4 regions of the Priestia sp. SRI_019 genome follow, and region 3 is predicted to be linked to each of the others. Evidence: riboswitches for the same ligand, from Rfam matches in the RefSeq annotation. Region 3 holds a riboswitch; each other region holds the start of a gene.
What was found. Region 3 has a riboswitch for thiamine pyrophosphate ahead of AC2YJL_RS23930 (thiamine phosphate synthase). Riboswitches for the same ligand answer to the same signal wherever they lie in the genome.
Positions count from the first base shown of each region.

Region 1: it holds a riboswitch for thiamine pyrophosphate, as region 3 does, so the genes downstream of both, tenA (thiaminase II) here and AC2YJL_RS23930 (thiamine phosphate synthase) in region 3, are expected to answer to the same signal.
Region 2: it holds a riboswitch for thiamine pyrophosphate, as region 3 does, so the genes downstream of both, thiT (energy-coupled thiamine transporter ThiT) here and AC2YJL_RS23930 (thiamine phosphate synthase) in region 3, are expected to answer to the same signal.
Region 4: it holds a riboswitch for thiamine pyrophosphate, as region 3 does, so the genes downstream of both, AC2YJL_RS19695 (acetylornithine deacetylase) here and AC2YJL_RS23930 (thiamine phosphate synthase) in region 3, are expected to answer to the same signal.

Region 1 is NZ_JBYCZN010000002.1:649,403-652,591, forward strand. Features, by position in the region: gene AC2YJL_RS13610 (hypothetical protein) at 54-236, opposite strand; gene AC2YJL_RS13615 (TspO/MBR family protein) at 539-1,285, opposite strand; TPP riboswitch at 1,521-1,619, shown strand; gene tenA (thiaminase II) at 1,715-2,404, shown strand; gene AC2YJL_RS13625 (aldehyde dehydrogenase) at 2,433-3,189, opposite strand, start outside.
Region 2 is NZ_JBYCZN010000002.1:237,437-240,625, reverse strand. Features, by position in the region: gene AC2YJL_RS11535 (ethanolamine ammonia-lyase reactivating factor EutA) at 1-1,090, opposite strand, end outside; gene thiT (energy-coupled thiamine transporter ThiT) at 1,247-1,855, opposite strand; TPP riboswitch at 1,888-1,988, opposite strand; lysine riboswitch at 2,163-2,347, shown strand; gene AC2YJL_RS11525 (amino acid permease) at 2,450-3,189, shown strand, end outside.
Region 3 is NZ_JBYCZN010000006.1:70,476-73,664, forward strand. Features, by position in the region: gene AC2YJL_RS23915 (fluoride efflux transporter FluC) at 2-418, shown strand; gene crcB (fluoride efflux transporter CrcB) at 419-808, shown strand; gene AC2YJL_RS23925 (hypothetical protein) at 856-1,071, shown strand; TPP riboswitch at 1,230-1,331, shown strand; gene AC2YJL_RS23930 (thiamine phosphate synthase) at 1,454-2,077, shown strand; gene thiO (glycine oxidase ThiO) at 2,061-3,188, shown strand; gene thiS (sulfur carrier protein ThiS) at 3,185-3,189, shown strand, end outside.
Region 4 is NZ_JBYCZN010000003.1:273,497-276,685, reverse strand. Features, by position in the region: gene AC2YJL_RS19705 (ABC transporter ATP-binding protein) at 1-119, opposite strand, end outside; gene tenA (thiaminase II) at 112-783, opposite strand; gene AC2YJL_RS19695 (acetylornithine deacetylase) at 789-2,066, opposite strand; TPP riboswitch at 2,181-2,283, opposite strand; gene AC2YJL_RS19690 (MupG family TIM beta-alpha barrel fold protein) at 2,503-3,189, opposite strand, start outside.

The sequences.
Region 1 (3,189 bases), on a different contig from region 3:
AAATGAAGAAGCAGCTGCTTCTTCATTTTAAGGTCGGTGTTTCTATTCAAAATTTATTCTCTGTACGATGATTCATCTCCACGGTAGGCTTCTTGATTTGAAATTTCTTCAATATGCATATGCCCTTCTCTCTCTAAACGAAGGACCGTACGCTCTGCATCTTCATAGCTCTCGCACGTCACTTGTTTATATTCCATATCATCTTTATCTGTGTAGGCGACTAAATATGTTTCCATTTTAACTCCTCCTATATAACCTGTATGTAACGTATGTTGCCTTTTTCGTTTATTTCTAAACATATAGGCTCCAAACATAAAGCCTAGCATACTATAATAGCGGAACTTCAATTTAAAAAAGTTGAATTTTTCATTATGCGCCGATGCAACATGGAGGTTACACTTATGACATTTATTTTATCATTCGTACCAATTGTTGTTCCTTTTGGTATTTTAATTAGCTTAATTGCTTTTACAGCTGCTTTTTTACAATCAAAAGAGCATCATAAAAAGCTCTAGCTTACAAAAGCTAGAGCTTCTTTTTAAAAACGTCTATAACGTTTAATCAGTCCCACAATAATGGCAATTGCTAATAAAACAATCGAAATGATAACAGTAATGACAATTGGCTGATTTCCACTTTGCTTCACTGCAATGGCAACATAAGCCCAGATAAAAACAAGCGGATAAACAGCGTCTCGGTTTTTTAATGTAAACACAATGCCCAGCGCAGCTCCTACCAGCAGCATAATGATCGTCCATGCTAACTCGTTTAGGCCAAGCAAGCGCTGTATTCCATTTGCTTGAAATACGACAAACACATTGACGATAGTCGCAACAGAAATCCATCCAAGATAAAGCGAAATTGGCAGACGCATAAACCATGTCGTCATCCGAGAATGCTGAATAATGGAATACACAATCATTAATGTACCTAAAATAAAGAGCATAACTAAAAGGGATAACTTATAGTAATCGTTTTGGAAAATAAAGATCCACGCACTATTTAACAAACAGTTTAGAAAAAACCAAATGCCGATACGTGCATATATTTCCTTTTGATCTTCTCTTGCAAAAAATTGGCGTATAACCCAAATGGTTAATAACAAATAAATAACGCCCCAGATAGCAAAGGCATAACCCGCTGGTGTAAACAACGTAGGAACTTGCGCAGAAGCCTCTGCCGTTGTTTTTCCTCCTATTGGAATGGCATTTGCTAAATAATTCACAAGCAGTGTAATAGCCAAGCCTACTGCATTTAATATAGCATACAAACGAAATTTCGCCATTTTGTTCTCTCCTTTCTTCTATTTATATGGGAATGTTTCGGAGACGAAAACGGCTCTTCCCTTCATTAATACCTCTTCTTCCCTAAAAATATGCATTTTTAAACAAAAATGATTAAAAATAGCTTTAAGAAGCTCCCTCTTTAAGAAATTTAAGAAATAAAAACGGTTAGCGCACATTTTCCCATAACGCTTTCTATTTTTCAGAATATATGGTAAGTTAAACATAGATTAATAGGAAGTCCACTAGGGGTGCCCACCGGCTGAGACAAGTTTTCTTGATCCCTTTGAACCTGATCTGGCTCATACCAGCGTAGGAAAGTGGCAATGTTCAGTTTTTTACTGTCCTTTGCCACTCCGTTTATAAACGGAGTGTTTTTTATTTCCTTTATGTGCTTGTTTGTGACTTCCTCATATTAAAGGAGGATTTTGATGTCATTTTCATCTCAATTAAGACAAGAAGCAAACTATATTTACGAAGCCATTTTTAACCATCCTTTTATTAAAGGAATTGCTGAAGGAAACGTGCCAAAAGAAGCGCTGATTCACTACGTTTCTCAAGATTACGAATACTTAACAGCATTTGTTCGCATTTACGGGGCTGCTTTAACAAAATGCCGCACGCGTACCGAAATGGAAGCCTTTAATGCCGGCATTTCTACGGTATTACATAGTGAAGTACATCCTCACAATAATTTTTGTGAAGTAGCAGGCGTACGTTATGAAGACCTTCACACTGAGACGCTTTCACCGACGGCCAGCCACTACATTAACCATATGACAAGTGTTGCGCACACAGGCAGCTTAGCGGAAATCATTGCAGTGCTTCTTCCATGTCCATGGACGTACGTTGAAATTGGCCAGCGCATTACAGAACAAGTAAATCCATCTCCTTCTCATCCTTTTTATGAATGGATTCAGTTTTATAATAATGAAGAAATGAATGGCACAACACAATGGTTTTGTAACAAGCTTGATGAACTCGCCGAACAAGCGACTGAAGAAGAACGTAACCGTATGAAAGATCACTTCATCAAAAGCTGTGAACTGGAGTATTTATTTTGGGAAATGGCATATACCCAAGAAAAATGGCCGCTTTCTCAGCTTTCACTTTCAAAATAACGAAAAAGCCTCCTGTCAGGAGGCTCTTTTATTTCAATAATTTTTTGATCATTTTCAAGCTTTGTTTTTCCGAAGGATAGCGGAATGACAAATCAAACTTGGTTGTTTGAGACAGCATGCTTTTAAAATGAGTGAATGTCTGAAAGCTGTCTTTTCCATGATATTGACCCGTGCCGCTTTCTCCCACTCCGCCAAACGGCAAATATGGCGTAGCGATATGCATAAGCGTATCGTTTATACAGCCTCCTCCAAATGAAAGGCGCTCCGTTATGACGTTTTGCACATCTTCACTTTCTGTAAATAAGTAAAGAGCTAACGGCTTAGCTTTTTCTTGAACTTTATGAATGACTTCGTCTAGTGTTTCATATTCAATCATAGGAAGAATAGGTCCAAAGATTTCTTCTTGCATAACATCTGATGTCCAGCTTACTTCACTTAACAACGTAGGTTCTATTGTTAGCGTGTCCTTATTGTACCCGCCTCCAACTATAGCATTTCCGTCTTTTAAAAACTCAACTAGCCGAGTAAAATGGCGCTCACTGACAATACGGCCGTAGCGGTCGCTTTCAAGCGGATTGTTACCGTAAAATTGAGAAATTGCTTCGCGAAGTTTTTCTACAAGCTGCGCTTTTACCTTTTTATGCACGAGCAAATAATCGGGAGCAACGCACGTTTGGCCTGCATTCATCCCTTTCCCAAACATAATTCGCTTCGCTGCAAGATCTAGATTTGCGTCTTCATGTACAATGCACGGACTTTTTCCGCCTAGCTCAAGCGTGACGGGG
Region 2 (3,189 bases), on a different contig from region 3:
AAGCCTGCATACATGCCGCTCGAGCTCTTTCTTGAAACATCAGCGGATTCCATTTCTCTTCTTGCTGAACAGGTATCTCTACAATCGGGATATTTTTTAACGGCAGCCGCTTCGACCCAATGTATACAGTTGATCCGCTAACTTCTGTATTTTGCATACCAGCCCCAATTACAGTAGCGCGCGTTGTCTCAGCGGCTTGAGAAACTTGGATGGATTGAAAATGATATGCTAGAAGCGGACCAACGTCTCCATGTATGGCCACTTCTTTCACTGTTTTTGGCTTTTGCTTCTCCATCATTGCTCCTACTCCTCCTGAAACCATGATCATTTCGGGGATAGAAAATCTTGTATGAGGAGAAACGAGAAGCGAGGAATTTTGATTCAGCGCATTTACATAATTCACGGTTTCTTCAGCTAGTAATTGACAGATAGACGAGAGCTTTTCAAATGTTGCTTTTTCACCTTCTCGCAGTGTTAAAGAATTATTTTCCAAAAATTCAGTTAAATGAGACGAAACGTAGGTGACAAAACCGTCTGAATTCAGACGAATTAATCTTCCCCCCACATGCAGTGTAAACGTTTCTATAACTTTTCCATTTTGACATAAAGCGATGTTAGCAGTTCCTCCTCCTACATCAATATTGGCAATTACTGCATTTGTTTCAGCAGAATGTTCGATTGCTCCTGATCCTTTTGCTGCTAATATTCCTTCCAGGTCAGCGCCAGCTGTTGCAACAACAAAATCCCCAGCATGTTCGGCTAGATAGTGAACGATACTTTCTGCATTTTGCTTTCTGGCCGTTTCTCCTGTGATGATAACAGCACCTGCTTCCACTTGATCTAAGGAGATTCCTGCATTCTTATACTCTTGTTCTAGTAGTACCGTTAATCTTTGAACATCGATTTCAACATCGTTTAGCATAGGGGTGGTATAGATAGAACTTGCATAGGTTACGCGACGATCAATAATTTGACAGCCTGGCAGCGTAAACTGATTTTGTTGATTTGCTATTAACAGCTTGCTTACAATCAGTTTCGTTGTGCTTGTTCCAATATCTAAACCTATGCTCGTGATCCATTTCTGTAGCATGCTATCAATCCTTTATCTCGTTTGAATATGGTGATTATCATAAAACAGTTTTTTGAATATTTCACTAACTATGTTATCAAACCTGACACACTTTTGTGTAAACAAAGGTGACAAATGACAAAAAAGACTAAATCTTGGTAGATTTAGTCTTTTTGCTTATGATGAGTGTGATTTAGTTATAATCATTCTTGATGCCGATGGAATTAATAGTGAAAGAATGATTAAGCAGGCTATTAGTGATCCTACCATTGAAATCCCGTTCATTGAAAAAGAATACCATAGAGCGGACATGCCCTTTGGCGCATATGATCCCCAGAAAATAATACCCGCAATAAAGTGCCAGAAATACCGTGCGAAGCTGCCGATAATAAGGGATAAAACAATCAAAACAAAAGCTTTTGATCTGTTATTGTTAGCTAAATTTGTTTTAATAGATTGCGAAAAAATACCTCCAAAACCTATAAAAGCAAAAGCCACAATATATTCAATAAACGTTTGCAGCGCTGTTAAAATATAAGCCGTTCCTGTTGCCAACTGTAAAAGCCCCCATAATAGACCAGATAGAGCCCCGCCTTTTACTCCCCAGCGAAAGCACATAATAAAAATGGGCACCATGGAGAACGAAATACTCACAGCCGTTGCAATCTTAATGGAAGGCAAAAGATCAAGTAGAAGTGCTAATGCTGCAAAAATAGCTATTTCAATTTTAGCCTGTAAAGGTAATGCTTTATTCACGTTTCTCACTCCTGTTTTTGAATCATTCATATCAAACGGTTTACACAGGAGTAAGCAAATATATGCTACTATTCCCACATTCCTACGCTAGCGTTAACTAACAGGTTCGAAGGGTCTGAACAATTTGTTCACTCTCAGCACGGCGGCTCCCCCTGTGGTACGTTCGGATATTTATGTAGTATTATGACAACATTCATTATATCATATGTAACAAAATAGATTCGAGAGATTTCAAAGATGTTTCTATTTTCTGAATCTATTTTTTATAATGACAATCGTTTTAGTATTTGGTATACTTCTTTTATGTCAAATGAATATAAAAAACCCTCATCCTAATCGATGAGGTAGAGGTCGCAGTTTTTAATAGTAAAGCAACGGAAATGCAGAGAACATTGAGGATGTTGCTTGAAAGGAAAAATTGCCGAAGTTTAGATCACTTCTCGGTTGATTTAAGCTGGGGCTGTCTCCGAACAGGAACAGAACTGTCACATCATGCGAGTGATGTGAAGAGCTATCTTCACGGAAGGTTGACGCGGTTTTCAGATTTAAAAGCGCGCACATATACTGCGGGCTTTTTTTATGTTATCCCGTCTCTTTCCGTACATTCGAAAGGAGTATTTATCTATGCAAGAGCAGCAAGAATTAAAACGTGGGTTGAAATCTCGCCACTTAACGATGATTTCATTAGGAGGAGCCATCGGAACCGGCTTATTCCTAGCAAGTGGTGGAGCAATTCACACAGCAGGACCTGGGGGAGCGCTTTTAGCTTACGCTATCATTGGTGTCATGGTTTACTTTTTGATGACCAGCCTAGCGGAGCTCGCAGCTTATATGCCTGAAGCCGGTTCGTTTAGTACGTATGCGTCTCGGTTTGTAGATCCATCCTTTGGTTTCGCTCTCGGCTGGAACTATTGGTATAACTGGGCTATTACGATTGCAGCTGAATTATCTGCTGGAGCCCTTATTATGAAATTTTGGTTCCCAAACTCTTCTTCTATTTTATGGAGTGCCCTGTTTTTATTAATTATGTTTGGGCTTAACTACCTTTCTGTAAAAGGATTTGGTGAATCTGAATTTTGGTTTTCGTTAATTAAAGTAGTAACGGTTATCATCTTTTTAGTTATTGGTATTATGATGATTTTTGGTATCTTTAACAATGCAGCACCAGGTTTTAAAAACTTCACGCTTGGTGATGGACCCATTCACGGTGGATTCTTTACTGTCTTAGGTATTTTTATGGCTGCTGGTTTTTCATTCCAAGGAACAGAGTTGCTTGGAGTCGCAGCTGGAGAAAGTGAAGATCCGGAAAAAACGGTTCCTCGTGCAGTTAAACAAGTCTTCTGGCGCATCTTGTTATTTTATAT
Region 3 (3,189 bases):
TATGAAACGGAGCGATATGATGAAAGCCATAAACTTAATCTCAATTGCCTTTGGCGCTATCGCTGGTACATATGCACGTTATTTGCTGAATCTTTCCTTATTATATACGGGCTATCCAATAGGAACGGTAATCGAAAACCTATTAGGAAGCTTCATACTAGGCCTATTAACAGGATTTTTTGTGTGGAAAAAGCCAAAAGAATGGATAAAGCTTGGACTAGGAGTTGGCGTGTGCGGCGGTTTTACAACGTATTCAACGTTTGCAGGAGACGTCATTTCTCTCACTCAGCACCATTTATTTGGGGGAGCCATTTATGTCATTGTCTCTTTAGTAGGTGGAATCCTTCTTGCTTTAGCAGGCTATCTATGCGGTGAAGCGGCAGGGGAAAATTTAGTGAAAGTACATGAGGTGAAGTAAATGAGCATAGTGAGCTTGGCACTTGGTGGAGCAGCTGGAGGAATATGCCGTTATCTTTTGGGTTTAAAAGTTACAAAAGCAGTTTCAAACCCTCCTTTTCCAGTATCAATGCTGTTTGTAAACTTGCTCGGTGCGTTTGGCCTTGGTCTTTTTTACGGTAGTTATTATGGAAAGGTTCCGAGTCATGCTTATGATGATTCAATATTTTTAATGATTGGCATTGGTTTTTTTGGTGCCTTTACCACTTTTTCAACGTTTAGTGTGGAAACCGTACAGTTAATTCGAGAAAAATCTTATCGGAAAATGTTGGCTTACGTGGGGATTTCAGCATTTGGAACAGTTGGTTTATTTACAGTCGGTTTAATGGCAGGAACGTTTTTATTTAAGTAAAGAGAACGTTTCTAGTAGGGAAAAACAAAAAGACGGAGAAGTAGAGAATGGATAGAAAAGCAGAAGTTTGGAAATACATTTTGTTGATTGTAGCTGTTGCAGGTCAGATCATCGGTTTTTTATTTTTATTTATAAATGTTGTGGCGGCATTTATTTTTTACGGTTTTTATATTCTAACTTTTATTATGTTACTCCTGCTGTTTATATGGGATCGGAAAAAGGAAAAAGACAAAGAAGAATTTGACGACTATACCGATTACTAACTATATAAAAAGCAGAATGATGCGGTGCGCCGGGCCTCTTAGTAAAGAAGCTTAAAAGATACATCTATAAAAGGAAGAGAGCCGTAAGAGCATAAAGAGATATTGTATTTACATCTAGTTGTGTTATAATTTTAAGTGCAAAAACAAAATCAATAAATAGCAATCACTAGGGGAGCTTTTTGAAGCTGAGACGAATGTATTTCGGACCCTTTGAACCTGATCTGGTTTGTACCAGCGTAGGGAAGTGGCGATCATGTTTACATAACGATACATGCTAACCACTCTACGTTGTAGAGTGGTTTTTTTGTATGTAATCAAGCCCTCTACACAAGATGAAGTGATTGAAATTTCTCTTTATTCTGAATGGAAAGGTTTCGATCATATGGATATTCCTAAATTTCATGTCATTACAACAGATAAGCAGCCAGTTAAAGAGGTTCGGGACATTTTAACGGCTATTGAGCCTTTTGTGGGTGTCATTCATATTAGAGAAAAAAAGAAAACGGCAAAGCAGATTCAATGTTTGCTAGAAAGCCTGCCATTTTGTCGCTCTAAAATTATTGTAAATGACCGAGTTGATGTAGCGCATGCTTTAAAAGCAAAAGGCGTACAGCTTGCCTATCATAGTTTAGATGTTTCGTGTGTTAGAGACGCATTTCCTTCTCTTATTGTGGGAAAATCAGTTCACTCTGTGGAAGAAGCTCTAGAAGCTGAAAAAGATGGCGCTCATTATATTCTATACGGACATATTTATTCAACTCATTCAAAAAAAGGATTAAAAAGTCGAGGGATAGCAGCGCTAAAAGAAGTAGTAGACGCTGTGGAGATACCAGTTATTGCGATTGGTGGGATTACACCTGGAAATGCCAAAGAGGTACTGCAAACAGGAGCACATGGTATAGCTGTGATGTCTAGTGTCATGCTTGCGCAAGATCCCCTTAAAGCGATTAAACAATATTCTCATATATGGACATCTGGAGGTGGAGAAAATGAAGCAGCATTATGATGTACTGTTAGTCGGAGGAGGCATAATTAGCTCTTCTATCGCTTATCATTTGTCAAAACAAGGAGCATCAGTAGCCATTCTTGAGCGCAATCAAATTGGTTGTGAAGCTTCAAGTGCAGCCGCTGGTATTTTAGGTGCTCAAGCTGAAATTGATGAAGAAGGTCCTCTTTTAGACCTTGCTATTAAGAGCAGAAGCATGTTTCCTGAGCTGGTGAAGGAACTAAAAGAAAAAACGGCCATCGACGTAGAGCTCATTCAAAAAGGCTTATTAAAAGTCGCTGTAACAGAAGAAGATGCACACGTATTAAAGAAAAAAGCCGCTCAGCACCACAGGTGGGATGAACATGTAAAATGGATTGATGTAAAAGAAGCGCGTTTGTTAGAACCCGGGCTCTCTCCAGACATATACGGAGCCATTACAATACCGGGGGACGGCCAGCTAGCTCCGGCTAAGTTAACGCAAGCTCTTGCTCATGGAGCCTTGTATCACGGAACAGATATATTCGAATACTGTGACGTTCATTCTCTTATTATGGAAAATGAAACAGTAAAAGGTGTACAGACGTCCAAAGGATCTTTTTATGGAGAAAAAGTAGTTATTGCAGCAGGCTCATGGGCTAAACGCTTTATTTCTTCTGAACATTTAGGTCAGGTGTTTCCTGTAAAAGGGGAGTGTATTGCTTTGCAAAGTCATAAGCCTTTGCTTTCTAAAACGATATTTTTAGATGAAGGTTTTTACTTAGTGCCAAAGACTGGTGGAAGAATCGTAATAGGGGCAACTAAGCTACAGCATGATTTTACCAAGACGGTTTCTGCACAAGGTATTCAATTTTTGCTGAATAAAGCTTCTGCGCTTCTGCCGGCTATTAAAGAAGCCACATTTGAAAAAGCATGGGCAGGTCTTCGTCCACAAACAAATGATGGCTGGCCTTATTTAGGAGAGCATCCTGAAATAGTGAATCTACACATGGCGTTTGGCCACTACCGAAACGGTATTTTATTAAGTGCTGCAACTGGAAAAATTATGGCTGATGCTTTGTTAGGGAAAAAGCCGAATCATTCATTTTTTACATCATTTCAGCTAACTAGAGTAATGGAGGGAGTTCATTGAA
Region 4 (3,189 bases), on a different contig from region 3:
CCAACGATACTGACAAACTCGCCTTCTTTCACGTCTAAGTTTAATGATGTTAAAATCGGTTGATCACCGTTTTTGTACGTAAAACTGACGTTTTGAAAAGATAACACAGACTTATTCATGAATTGGCCACATCGCTTCGTTATAAGCCATATCCCAGAACATATACTCAAAACGCGTTGTATTTAAGAAAATTTCTTCGAGCTTTTCTAACTCCGCTTCTGATTTGTCTTCAGTAAGTGAGTCGAATAAATTAATGCACCATGTTGCTAGTTCTCCAAATTCTTCTGAGCTGTACATTTCAATCCACTCTCGATAAAACTCATTTTCAGCTCCAGGCTTTTCACTGAGTTCTTTTCCTATTTCCCAATAGCTCCACATACAAGGCAAAAGAGCCGCCACTAATTCAGCTAATGTTCCGCTTTGACCAACGTGCAGCATATAGTGTGTGTATGCAAGCGTTGTAGGAGATGGCTGCGCTTTTTCTAATTCTTTTTCGCTGATTTCAAATTTCTTGGCATACTCACGGTGCAGGCTCATTTCTTCGTTTAATGTAGAATCCAAAAGTGCAGCAAATTTCCCCATCGTTTGAAGATCGGTAGCTTTCATGGCTCCAATCGCAAATAATTTGGCATAATCAATTAGGTAAAGGTAATCTTGAATCATGTAAAAGCGAAACTTCTCCTTTTCAAGCGTTCCGTCTCCCATTCCCTGTACAAAGGGATGATTATGATTTTGACGCCAAATAGGCTGCAGCTTTTCGTATAATCGTTCACTAAATTTCATGATGATCACTCCTTATGCGTATGCAGCCACGTATAAATGAACTGCACCATCACTTTTGTATATTGAACAAGCTGATTTATATCTAATTGTTCGTTCACAGCATGTGCATTTGCTAAATTTCCCGGACCGTAAATAGCGGCCGGAATCCCCGCATCAGCTAGCCATCCCCCATCTGTTACGCTAGTTGACACATCAATTGGAGGTTTTTTCCCTTCTATTTGTTCATGAGTATTTGCAAGCAGCTGTACTCCAGCATGATTTTCATCAATTTCTAATGAGGGGAAGATTTCTCCTCTGTCTTCAATCATTGACGTGCCTCCCCATTCAAAGGTTGGCAGATTATCTTTTAACCATGGATCTGCTTTTGCAATAGCTAAAATGTATTCTTCCACTTCTTTTGATACTTGATCGTATGATTCATTAGGATAATAGTGAACGGTGACCCACAGCCTGCATTCATCTGCAATAAAAGCAGCATGTCTTCCACCTTCGATCACTGCTGGATTAATCGTGTTTGTCCCTGGCAAAAACCCTGGATAGCTCTTTGTAACAGCCCAGTGGCGCTCCAATTCTTGCAGCCCTCCGATCACTTTTGCCATCTTCTCAATAGCACTCGCAGCTAACAGCCCTCCTCCAGCATGAATCATACTTCGGCGTGTACCGTCATGATAGGTTTTACTGCTTTTTATCGTAATCCAGCCCGTGATCACTCCGCCTTGACCTTGAATATGTAAATCACTCGTATCGGCAACAAGCGCAAAGTCAGCTGTATATCCTTTCTGACAGCATTGCAGCGTACCTGCCTCTCCCACTTCTTCTCCTACAACGGATTCAAAAATCAAGTCTCCCGGCAGTTCGATTTCTGCTTCTGTTAAAAGCTGAACTGCAAATAATGCTCCTGCCAAGCCGCCTTTCATATCAGCAACTCCGCGTCCGATTATCATGTTGTCTTTTACCACAGCTTCAAATGGATTTGTCTCCCACTTTTCATTTTCTTGTACCTCAGCTACATCCATATGCCCGTTAATAATTAAACTTTGATAGTCAGCTGATTTTTTTCCTTTTAACGTGCCCACTACAATAGGATCGTTGCAATATAAATCCCACATATCGATGGAAAAACCGCAGTTTTTAAGAAAATCCGCTACGTAGCGCTGCGCTTCATGAGAATTTCGTGCAGGAGGCGCTGGCGTTTTATATGAAACAAGCGTTTTTACTAACTGGATTAGCTCCCCTTTGCGATCCTCTACCTGTTTGACAAGCAAATCAATTGTTTCTTCCATGTATGACACCTTCCTTTACGCATAAAAAAACACTTCTTTCGCAGGAAAGAAGTGTTTTTGTTTATATACAAAAAATTATTATAACGAGTTCGTAAGGAAATACCATACAAAACATCCATTACAATACCTCTTTCCTACGCTAGTATTACCTAGTTCAGGTCATAAGGGTTAAGACTTCTCGTCTCTCTCAGCTTAGAAAGCACCCCTAGTGGCGTTGTATCTCTATAAAATTAAACGATTATCATATGTTTACCTGTAATAGTTTTATCATAGTAAAGCGTTTTATTCAATAGAAAGGTTCATGATTTAGCAATGAAAATAGTTTCCTTTTTAGTAAAATAAAAAGCACACACCTTTTTTCAGTAGTATGTGCTCTTTACTTTTATAAGCTTACTAGTTAGCTATCGGCTTCTTTAAAAATACACCGTTTTTCCATTCAGACAGGAATAAGCTCAAGTTTTTGCCTCGGTTTCACTAACGAAAGCAGCTCATGATCTTCTTCTATCACATACCCAATCACGTTCACATTCGCATTTGCAGGCAAATTCGTTTTAGCTATTTGAACCTCTCCTCTGTAACGTCCGTAGCCATCATTGTCCATTGTAATTGCTCCGATTCTGCGCTCGACTGTATGAAATGGCGGCACTGGTTTTACAGATCGAGTATCAACTAAACGCAGAGCGTCTCTTGATACATCTGGACGCACGCTGTACGTTCCCTCTATATGAGGTGAACGAATGCGCAGCGGAATAATGCTGCTTTCTTGATATTGAACTAAACGCTTTAATAAACTTGAACCGACGCATGAATCTCCAATATAAACCTCCGCTACTCCGCAGCCGTATAAATCCACTGCAGAGGTAAAAGGGCATCTATTACGGTCTTTTTCTCTAGTAGGAAGACCTTGATAAATAGGGCCTCTCTTTTCGCCTTCCCCAGGAATATAAGCGCAGACTGGGATACGAAGTTCATTAAATAAATCTGTCTGCTTTTGAAAAAATGTTTCTTCAAGCCCTGTTTCAGGTCGAGGATAAAAATTATGCCATGCAAGCAGCTGATGATGATGAAGACCTGCACATAAGAGTGCTTCAATTTCTTGTGTGGATAACGTACTTGCATTAAC